Regions from separate parts of the Serratia sp. C2(1) genome, predicted to be linked through region 1. Evidence: predicted binding sites of a transcription regulator. Region 1 holds the regulator's gene; each other region holds the start of a gene.

Region 1 (3,258 bases):
GACTACTTTCGCTTTTTGATCCTGATCGAAATGGGGGGCATGTATATGGATATCGACACCCTTCCGCACCGTTCAGCGACGTTTTTCCTGCTGAAGCCGGAAGTGCCGGATTACCTTCAGCGCCTGCCCAATGGCGAAGTCAGCCATGTCAGCGGATTGAATTTGTTTCTTGATGAAACCGGGATGATCATTGGCCGCAGCGGCGATAGGTCGCTGTGCAAAATATTGGCGGGCCTGGATCAGATCTATGCAGCGCAAACCGGTGACGTGCCGGATAAAAACCCCGTCTATGAAAGAAAGTTGTTCGATGCGTTTTATCTGTTGTGGAGCCGCCACATCGGCAGGACTTTCCTCAGCCACGAGAGCTTCTGCAAGGATCACGGGGTTCATTATGACGCCGTTCCGCAGGCGGTGACCTGCGGTATCCGTGGCATGCGTCTGTTGGAAGATGTGATTACCAATGAGACGCTGCCGCTGAGGGAGGACGAACTGCGCAGCTATCGGCAATGTATCAGTCGTCTGGAGCGGGTGGATTGGCAGCTTGAGCAGCCGGCGGATCTGGCGCGGTATGCGGAAATATTTACCGTCGATGAGGTGCCGCGTATGGCCTATCCGGCGCAGATAAGGTCCGATATCGATCACTACCATTACTATTCGGTGCTGTCCCAGGATCGCGCGCTGGATCGAGTGAACCAGCTTTTCGGCGAGTATTTGATAGCCGATAACCGACGGCAGATCGACGAGGGCAATTACTGGCGACCAACCGTTGGAACGGGCGATGCGGTATTGGCGCTATCGCAGGGCGGGCTGCATTTTCTACCGGGGCGGCAGGCGGACGAAGCGGACAAGACCCGCATGGCGAAGCTGATTTTTGCCACCAGTTATCTGGAGTATTGCTCCGTCGGCAACCCCGCCGGGATGGGGCTGGTCTCTCTGCAGCGGGCGCAAAATATCGACCCCTATCTGGACCTGATTACCCTGGCTTACGAGCGGTGCGGGGCGTTTGTCGGATTTTTCACGGCGGCGAGCGTTGACGAATTGTATGGCGTTGAGGCGAACTCGCTGTATCGCGATGAAATAAAGCCGCTTGACGAGGCCTATGACGGGTTTGTGCGAACACTGAGCACGGAGGACGATTATTTTATCTGCAGCCTGGCCATAGAGAGCCGGTTCCGCGGGCAGGGCTATTTTAACCCGTTGTTTGCCCAGATTAAGCAGCGCGCGCAGCAGCGCCGGGCAAAACATATCGTGCTGTGCGTATGGCAAAGCAGCGATGCCTGCCAAATCTACCTGAACAAAGGGTTCCGCGTTCGCGGCGTTTTCGACTATGCCTGGCCGATGTTCTTCGATCGGCTGCTGTTTCTTGAATATGCATTGTGACGAGTTTACCCATCCGCGTGTCGGCGGGTGAGTTGACGGTGAAGTGCGTGTAAGTGGGTAGTGAGAGAAGTACCGCGGAGAAGTGCCGCTGCAATTGTTGTCTTTCTGATGTGATTTTCCCCGGGCCTGTCCGGGGATTTTTTTGTCCCTTACCTGGGGGCATAAAAAAACCGCCGTTAAGGCGGTTCTCAATGCCGATTGCGGGCATTATTTTTTGTCGTGCAAGGTGTCGTCTTCGCGGCAATCACCGATTTCACAGTGACCATACAGGTACAGGCTGTGGTTGGTGAGCTTGATACCATGCTGCTTGGCGATATCACGCTGACGCACTTCGATAGACTCATCGCTGAACTCGATCACTTTGCCGCAATCCAGGCAAATCAGGTGATCGTGGTGATGCTGTTGGGTCAACTCGAACACGGACTTGCCGCCTTCGAAATTGTGACGGGTTACAATGCCGGCATCATCAAACTGGTTCAGTACGCGGTAAACTGTCGCCAGGCCAATTTCTTCGCCCATATCGATCAGTTTTTTGTACAAATCTTCCGCACTGACGTGATGGCATTCCGGATTTTGCAGTACTTCCAGGATTTTGAGTCGCGGAAGCGTGACTTTTAGGCCGGCCTTCTTCAATGCGGTGTTGTTGTCAGTCATGCGGATTCAGTCCTGTTACTATGCTAATCAAGTTGAGGCATTCTTGCCTGTGGCATCGGTCGGCACAAAGAGTTAATTGCGTGTCATTATAGAACCGGTTGCCCTAAATGGAAACCGCCGGTTGTTAACAAAGATATCATGGCACAATTGCATGTTACACACGCAACGTCTTGATGGATGGGATAAACCGATATCTCAGTCTACCTTGACGATGTGGGAAGTTACAAACATGTAGCTTCTATTGCAGAAATCCGTGCTGCCGATGAACGGCCCTGCTGGCAACACTATGCACTTTGCAGGGCTTTTGTTCAACCTTTGAGGGTTAGCCGACGATATCGGCCAGGCTCAGTTCTTCGCTGATCTGTTTCACCCAGGCTGCGACGCGTTCGTTGGTCAATTCCGGTTGACGGTCTTCGTCAATCGCCAGGCCGATGAAGAAATTGTCATCCGCCAAACCTTTCGAGGCTTCGAAGTGGTAACCCTTGGTCGGCCAGTGGCCGACAATCGCGGCGCCGCGTGGCTCAATGATGTCGCGGATGGTGCCCATCGCATCACAGAAATATTCCGCGTAGTCTTCCTGATCGCCACAACCGAACAGCGCAACCAGCTTGCCGTTGAAATCAATTTCTTCCAGCGTCGGGAAGAAGTCATCCCAATCGCACTGGGCTTCGCCGTAGTACCAGGTAGGAATACCCAACAGCAGGATGTCGAAAGCTTCCAGATCTTCTTTGCTGCTTTTGGCGATGTCGCGGATTTCCGACACCTCTGCGCCAAACTGCTGCTGAAGAATTTTCTGGATCATCTTGGCAATGTTTTCGGTATTGCCAGTGTCGCTGCCAAAGAAAATGCCTACATTAGCCATATCGCGTATAACCTTTAAATTCAATAAATTGCATTGCACGATGTTAGCGTTGAACGCGATAACACCGATTAAAATGATGACATGGCAAGAATCTGCCTCTTACCGGTAAGTGCGTATCATGCCAGAGATTTACCCCGGGGTTTTATCGCGTTTATGCGATGCCGGGAGGAATAAAGGGTGTTGATCGGTGTCATCCATAACACCGTGCCGCATGTGCGGCTGCAAAGATCAATGTTCCGGCTGTTCATCCGCCAGTTGTGCCAGCAGCATTTGCTCAATAAGCTCGCTGCGGCTGATATTGCGCTGTTCCGCCAGTTTGTTCAGGGCGTCCACCGCATCCGCGTTGATTTTCAGTTCCACAC
Region 2 (3,258 bases), 2.5 Mb from region 1:
GCGTAACGCTGGCCTTTTCGATCACAGCACGCTGCTGACCAGCAGATAACAGTTCAGGCCAACTACCACCAACACAATCAGCTTGCCCAGCGTCTGTATGCTCCGGCTGTTCACCATCTCCCCCATCAGTTCCCGGTTACCGGTGAAGGAGAGCAGCGGCACCAGCGCCAACGCAATGCCGAAGCTCAGCAGTACCTGGCTCAATACCAGAATACGCGTGGCGTCCATTCCCAGCATAATGACGATAAACGACGGCAGCATGGTGACCACCCGGCGTACCCACAGCGGAATGTAAAAGCGTACGAATCCCTGCATCACCACCTGCCCCGCCAGCGTCCCCACTACGGTGGAAGACAGGCCAGCGGCCACCAGGCTCAGCCCGAAGAGCGTCGCAGCCGCCTGGCCCAGCACCGGCTGCAGTGTCAGATAGGCCAGATCAAGATCGGCCACGCCGCTGTGCCCATTGAAGTGGAAGGTTGCGGCGGCGGTAGCCATCATCGCCAGGTTAACAAAACCGGCGATGGTCATGGCAATGGCGACGTCGACCTTGGTGGACGCATAACGATCCGCCTTTGAGTTCTCTCCGGCAGCCTGAGTTAGGGATGAATGCAAGTAAATCACGTGCGGCATGATGGTCGCACCCAGCACGCCGGCGGCCAGATAGACCGCATCGCCATTCGGCAGATCCGGGATCGCCATGCCTTTCAACAGCAGGCCCAACTGCGGCTGGGAAAATGCCAGTTCCACCATATAGGCAGCGGCAACAAACAGCAGCAGCCCGCCGATCGCCATCTCCAGCGGTTTTTGCCCGCGTTTTTGCAGCATCAGGATCAGAAAAGTGGCGATACCTGTCAAGATGGCGCCCTCAAGCAGCGTAACGCCCAACAACAGTTTGAATCCTATTGCCGCGCCGATAAACTCCGCCAGATCCGTGGCCATCGCAATAATTTCCGCCTGTACCCAGTAAGCCCATACGGCCGGGCGCGGAAAGCGGTCGCGAATGTGTTCCGCCAGGTTTTTGCCGGTGGCGATACCGAGTTTGGCGGACAGCAGTTGAATAAGCATGGCCATGACGTTGGCCCAGACCACGACCCACAGCAGGCTGTAACCCAAAGAGGCGCCGGACTGAATGTTGGTGGCGAAATTGCCGGGATCGATATAGCCGATGGCCGCGATAAATGCTGGCCCCATCAGCGACAGTTTGATTTTTCTGGATGGGCGACGGGTGTTCTCAACCACGCGACTGTTTGGCATACCCTTAACCCTTACATCTAATAAACCAAAGGTTATCTTATGCAAATGATAATAATTATCAAGCGCATTTGTAGCGGTAAAACTTATCGCTGTAATCGGGGATAACTCAAGTTTTAACGAAGGGTGTAACGTGCAGATGGCACTTTTCTGCCTTCCATCAAGCCATATTCCAGACGGAATACGCCTGATAATCAAATTAGCACAAGAATAGGAATTTCGTATGGATTCAGTAACTTCTTGATTTTTTATGGTTTAGCCTGATAATTTGGGATGTTTCCCACTATGAATTTCCATATTTGCAATGGACCTCTCGTTTTTAAACGTGGCGTTACATAAAATGACATCCGAAATTCAGCCTGCCTCAAGTTTGGAGCAAACATGTCCCATATTGCGCACTTTGCGTTAGCGTTGGTGGTGGTTGCGATCCTGGCACTGTTAGTGTGCCGTGACCGTAAAAGCATCCGCATTCGCTACGTTATTCAACTGTTGGTTATTGAAGTACTGCTGGCCTACTTTTTCCTGCATTCGGAAGCGGGTTTAGGTTTTGTAAAAGGATTCGCGGCGCTGTTCGACAAGCTGCTCGGGTTTGCTGGGCAAGGGACTGATTTTGTATTCGGCGGTATGGGTGATAAAGGTCTGGCCTTCTTCTTCCTGAAGGTACTGTGCCCGATCGTCTTCATCTCTGCGCTGATCGGTATTCTGCAATACATCAAAGTGTTGCCGTTTATCATCCGGATTATTGGTACCGTGCTGTCAAAAGTAAACGGTATGGGCAAGCTGGAGTCGTTTAACGCCGTCAGCTCGTTGATCCTGGGCCAGTCTGAAAACTTCATTGCCTATAAAGATATTCTGGGCAAGATGTCGGAAAAACGCATGTACACCATGGCGGCAACCGCGATGTCTACGGTTTCCATGTCCATCGTGGGTGCTTACATGACCATGCTGGACGCCAAATTTGTGGTTGCGGCGCTGGTACTGAACATGTTCAGCACCTTTATCGTGCTGTCATTGGTCAACCCGTATGACACCAGTAAAGAAGAAGAACTGCATCTGGGCAATCTGCACGAAGGCCAGAGCTTCTTCGAAATGCTGGGTGAATACATTCTGGCCGGTTTCAAAGTAGCCATTATCGTTGCTGCGATGCTGATCGGTTTCATTGCCCTGATCGCGGCGCTCAACGGCCTGTTCAGTGCTATCTTCGGCCTGAGCTTCCAGGATATTCTGGGCTACTTCTTCTATCCATTCGCCTGGATTATGGGTATTCCTAAGCACGAAGCCTTGCAGGTTGGCAGCATCATGGCGACCAAGCTGGTCTCCAATGAGTTCGTGGCCATGATGGAGCTGCAGAAAGTCTCTGCCGAGCTGTCGCCACGCAGTCTGGGCATTCTGTCGGTCTTCCTGGTTTCCTTCGCCAACTTCTCTTCCATCGGCATTGTGGCCGGTGCGATTAAAGGGCTGAATGAACATCAGGGCAACGTAGTTTCACGCTTTGGTCTGAAGCTGGTTTACGGTTCTACGCTGGTCAGCCTCCTGTCTGCGTCCATCGCGGGCCTGGTTCTGGGCTAAGCCGAAACGGCAACAAAGAAAAGGTCGCTTCGGCGGCCTTTTTTATTGCCCACGGTTTAGACAACAGGAAAGACAGAAAGCAAAAAGCCGACCCTAAGGTCGGCTTTTTAAATGGTGGTGGAGCTAGACGGGATCGAACCGTCGACCTCTTGCATGCCATGCAAGCGCTCTCCCAGCTGAGCTATAGCCCCACAAAAGTGGTACGCTTTAACCGGCGTTACGGTATTCCCCAACCTTACTGAGATAAAGGTTGGTGGAGCTAGACGGGATCGAACCGTCGACCTCTTGCATGCCATGCAAGCGCTCTCCCAGCTGAGCTATAGCCCCAATCCACAATCACAAAATCCTGTGAACGGGGCGCATAATATGAAACCCCCGAAACACTGTCAACGGCTAAATTGAATTACTCGATCAAGCGCTGAAAAAGCCGCCAAATCA
Region 3 (3,258 bases), 1.6 Mb from region 1:
TGCGAGCAATCCAGTAACTACACCAAGCTGTGCCGTATGGTTGATATCTCCGAGCCGCATATTCCCAAATAAATGACTGCCGTCACCCCAGATAATCGGTAGTAATCAACGGCGTCATTATCCCGGACAAACCGGTCAACGTAGCCCATTGCCGCCAGCCCAAACGTGCCAGCCAATCCTGGCGCAACGGCGGTGTTGCGAGTTGCCCCAGCGCAACCGTGCCGGTGAGCAAGACCGTCAGGATCACGAAGACCAACCCGCGGCTCCAGGAATTAAATTCGATATGCAACACGTTGGCGTAATACAGCCGCATCAGAATAAAATAGGCCAGCATCAGCCAGGCGAAACGCGTTCGTTTTTTCAGCAGTTGGTAGAGCATGAAGGCGATGAACAGGCTATGAAGCCATGAGGTCAACGGCGATTCGATGGGGTGTCTGACACAGACGTTATACACCGCCAGGTAGATATTAAAGATCAATAGCGTATAGACGGCATATATATACCAGCCATAGATGATTTTGAGCTTTTTGGTGTTTGGCGGGATAGGGCAATAGTCCGGTATCATGAGAGCCTCCTGAGCTGAATAGCGTTATAACATCAGGTGGCTAAATGAAAATTAAACGCCAAACGGGCTTTATTTTACCCCAAAAGTGGAACTAATCGGCCCTTGCCGGGTCTGTTCAACCAATAACGGCCAGGGCGTTTTCAGCGAAAGAGTAATGGCAAGATAGCGATATGAAAAATTATAAAAACAGTCGTTCGACAGTATGTTTACTGGTCGCCACGTTGGGACTTTATTTTTTCCTGCCACCGACGTTGATAGCTTTGGTCTGCCAAGCGTTTAATTTGAATCCTTTCTTTCTTATCAGGTCATGGCATCTTAATCCCTTCTCTGCTGCCCGGGGCATTCCGCTCTATCAAACCGTTGTGCCTATATTAATTGTGTGGACTTTGGTCAATGTCCTTCTAGCGGCCATTTTTTTGGCCATAGTGGGTTTATATCGACGGTTGAGCAGGGCAAAGCATTGATGGTTTCATGCTGCATGCCGGTAAAAGCACCTCGCAAAGGATAATGACAGTCGTTATCCATTTAATAGCGGTAAGGAAAAAAGGTTACCGACTTGTGTACTACCCAAGCCGGCAAGACATTGCTCACATTGCTTCCGGTATGTGTTGCCAGTCTCGAGCTGGCATTTTTTATGCCTTTCATTTCAGGCATTAACCATAACCTCCCCATGGATTTTCAACTGCGATGAAACACGTCGCCGGTTCATAAAAAACACCCTCATGTTTGAAATTATTTATCGATAAAGATAATAATTATCATTAATATTCGCTTCTTGTTGTATCAAGTACACCTATAGATCCTCTACGAACGTTGTCAGACGGGGAAGCCTATTGGTGTGATTTAGGATATTTTCCAGGGGTTACAAGAGATGCCGATACCTTTTTCTGTCAAACGGTCGCGCAGGGTATGCGCGTTCGCCATGTTCCTGCCGCTGACGTCGCTCGCTGAAGATACTTTGGTGGTCACGGCCAAACCTGCCGATACGGCGGAAACCGCGACTCGGGGCTATCAGGCTACGACCAGCCAGGGAGCGACCAAAACCGACAGGCCGTTAATCTTGACGGCCCAGTCGGTCTCGGTCGTTACCCGTCAGCAGATGACCGATCAGAATGCCCAGACGGTTAACGATGCGCTGAAATATACTCCCGGTGTTTTCACCAACTTTTCCGGCGGAGCCACCCGGTATGACACCATCGCATTGCGCGGCTTTCATGGTGGTGACGTCAATAATACCTTTCTTGACGGCCTGCGGCTGTTGAGCGATGGCGGCACCTATAACGCATTGCAGGTTGATCCCTGGTTCCTGGAACGTGTCGACGTCATCAAAGGACCTTCTTCGGTGATGTACGGACAAAGTATCCCGGGTGGGCTGGTGGCGTTGACATCCAAGCGGCCTCAGTTCGCCACGGAAGGGCACGTGAACCTGATGGCGGGCAACAACGGCACGAAGGGCGGCGCTTTCGATGTGACCGGACCGCTGTCTGAGCAGTGGGCTTACCGGCTGACCGGCATGACGCGCAGCAGCGAAACCATGTATGACCATCAGCGTGAAGAGCGTTATGCCATCTCCCCCTCATTACTGTGGCAGCCGGATGAAAATACCTCGCTATTGCTTAAAGCTTACCTGCAGAAGGATCCGTCCGGCGGTTACCACAGCGCTGTGCCGGCAGATGGCAGTCTCTATTCCCGCTCGGGTGACAAACTGGGGCGCGGATTCTTTGACGGTGAGAGCAGCCGGAATGTGTTCAAGCGTTGGGAACAGATTTACAGTTATGCTTTCTCCCACAATTTTAACGACGTCTGGACTTTCCGTCAGAATGCCAGTTACACCCACTCCAATGTTGAGTTGCAGCAGGTATATCAAATTGGCTGGAATGACGATCACCGCTTGCTGAACCGTTATTACAGCGGCTCTGCCACGTCGCTGGACGCCTTTGCCGTCGATAACCAACTGGAAGCCGACTTTGCCACCGGGGAGCTGGATCATAAGGTCACGCTGGGCCTGGATTACCAGCGCTTTCGCAATAATTTGTGGGAAGAGTCTGCCGCCGCATCGCAGCTTAATCCTTATACCGGTGCGTCCGGCGGGCCGGCGTTAACCGGCCTGACGCATACCGATTCCAGACGGCACTACGAGCAAAGCGGCGTTTATCTGCAGGATGAAATCAGCTTACAGGACTGGTATCTGAATTTGTCCGGCCGCTTCGATCGCATCGAGTCTAAAAATACGACGCTCAACACCGGCACCCGCGACGCGCGCAGCGATGATAACTTCAGCGGCCGTGCCTCCTTGTTGTATCACTTTGATAATGGTCTTTCACCTTACGCCAGCTACAGCACCGCGGTAACGCCCGAGGCGTTGCCCGATCAAAACGGACACATGCTGAAACCGAGCACCAGTGAGCAGTATGAGGTGGGGTTGAAATACCAGCCGCCAGGCAGTGCCTCGATCTACAGCGTGGCATTGTACGATTTGACGCAGAAAGACGTTGCCAACCGGGTGGTGCAGCAAAGTTATTATCTGCCGGCCGGCAAAGTGCATTCGCAGGGGATTGAACTGGAAGCCCGCAGCAAGATCACCGAACGTTTCGATCTGATTGCCGGTTATAGTTACAACAAAGTGAAGTTTAAAGACGCGATCGATGGCAACAACGGCAATACGCCGTATTTGGCGCCTGACCAAATGGCTT

Evidence for each region. The regulator Fur, encoded in region 1, represses iron uptake genes when iron is present. The targets are predictions, from matches to a motif close to ATAATAATGAGAACNACTATCAA.
Region 2: V2S86_RS01840 (Nramp family divalent metal transporter) is a predicted target of Fur. The motif match lies at 1,294-1,316, and genes of this name have one in related genera.
Region 3: V2S86_RS05685 (TonB-dependent siderophore receptor) is a predicted target of Fur. The motif match lies at 1,311-1,333, and genes of this name have one in related genera.

The regions. Positions count from the first base shown of each region.
Region 1 covers NZ_JAZFBA010000001.1:2,868,409-2,871,666, reverse strand. Annotated here, with positions in the region: gene V2S86_RS13520 (glycosyltransferase) at 1-1,380, shown strand, start outside; gene fur (ferric iron uptake transcriptional regulator) at 1,588-2,034, opposite strand; gene fldA (flavodoxin FldA) at 2,357-2,896, opposite strand; gene ybfE (LexA regulated protein) at 3,125-3,258, opposite strand, start outside.
Region 2 covers NZ_JAZFBA010000001.1:385,790-389,047, reverse strand. Annotated here, with positions in the region: gene V2S86_RS01840 (Nramp family divalent metal transporter) at 22-1,254, opposite strand; gene V2S86_RS01835 (NupC/NupG family nucleoside CNT transporter) at 1,633-2,820, shown strand; tRNA gene V2S86_RS01830 (tRNA-Ala) at 2,936-3,011, opposite strand; tRNA gene V2S86_RS01825 (tRNA-Ala) at 3,072-3,147, opposite strand; gene V2S86_RS01820 (hypothetical protein) at 3,224-3,258, opposite strand, start outside.
Region 3 covers NZ_JAZFBA010000001.1:1,222,811-1,226,068, forward strand. Annotated here, with positions in the region: gene V2S86_RS05675 (hypothetical protein) at 1-72, shown strand, start outside; gene V2S86_RS05680 (hypothetical protein) at 83-565, opposite strand; gene V2S86_RS05685 (TonB-dependent siderophore receptor) at 1,437-3,258, shown strand, end outside.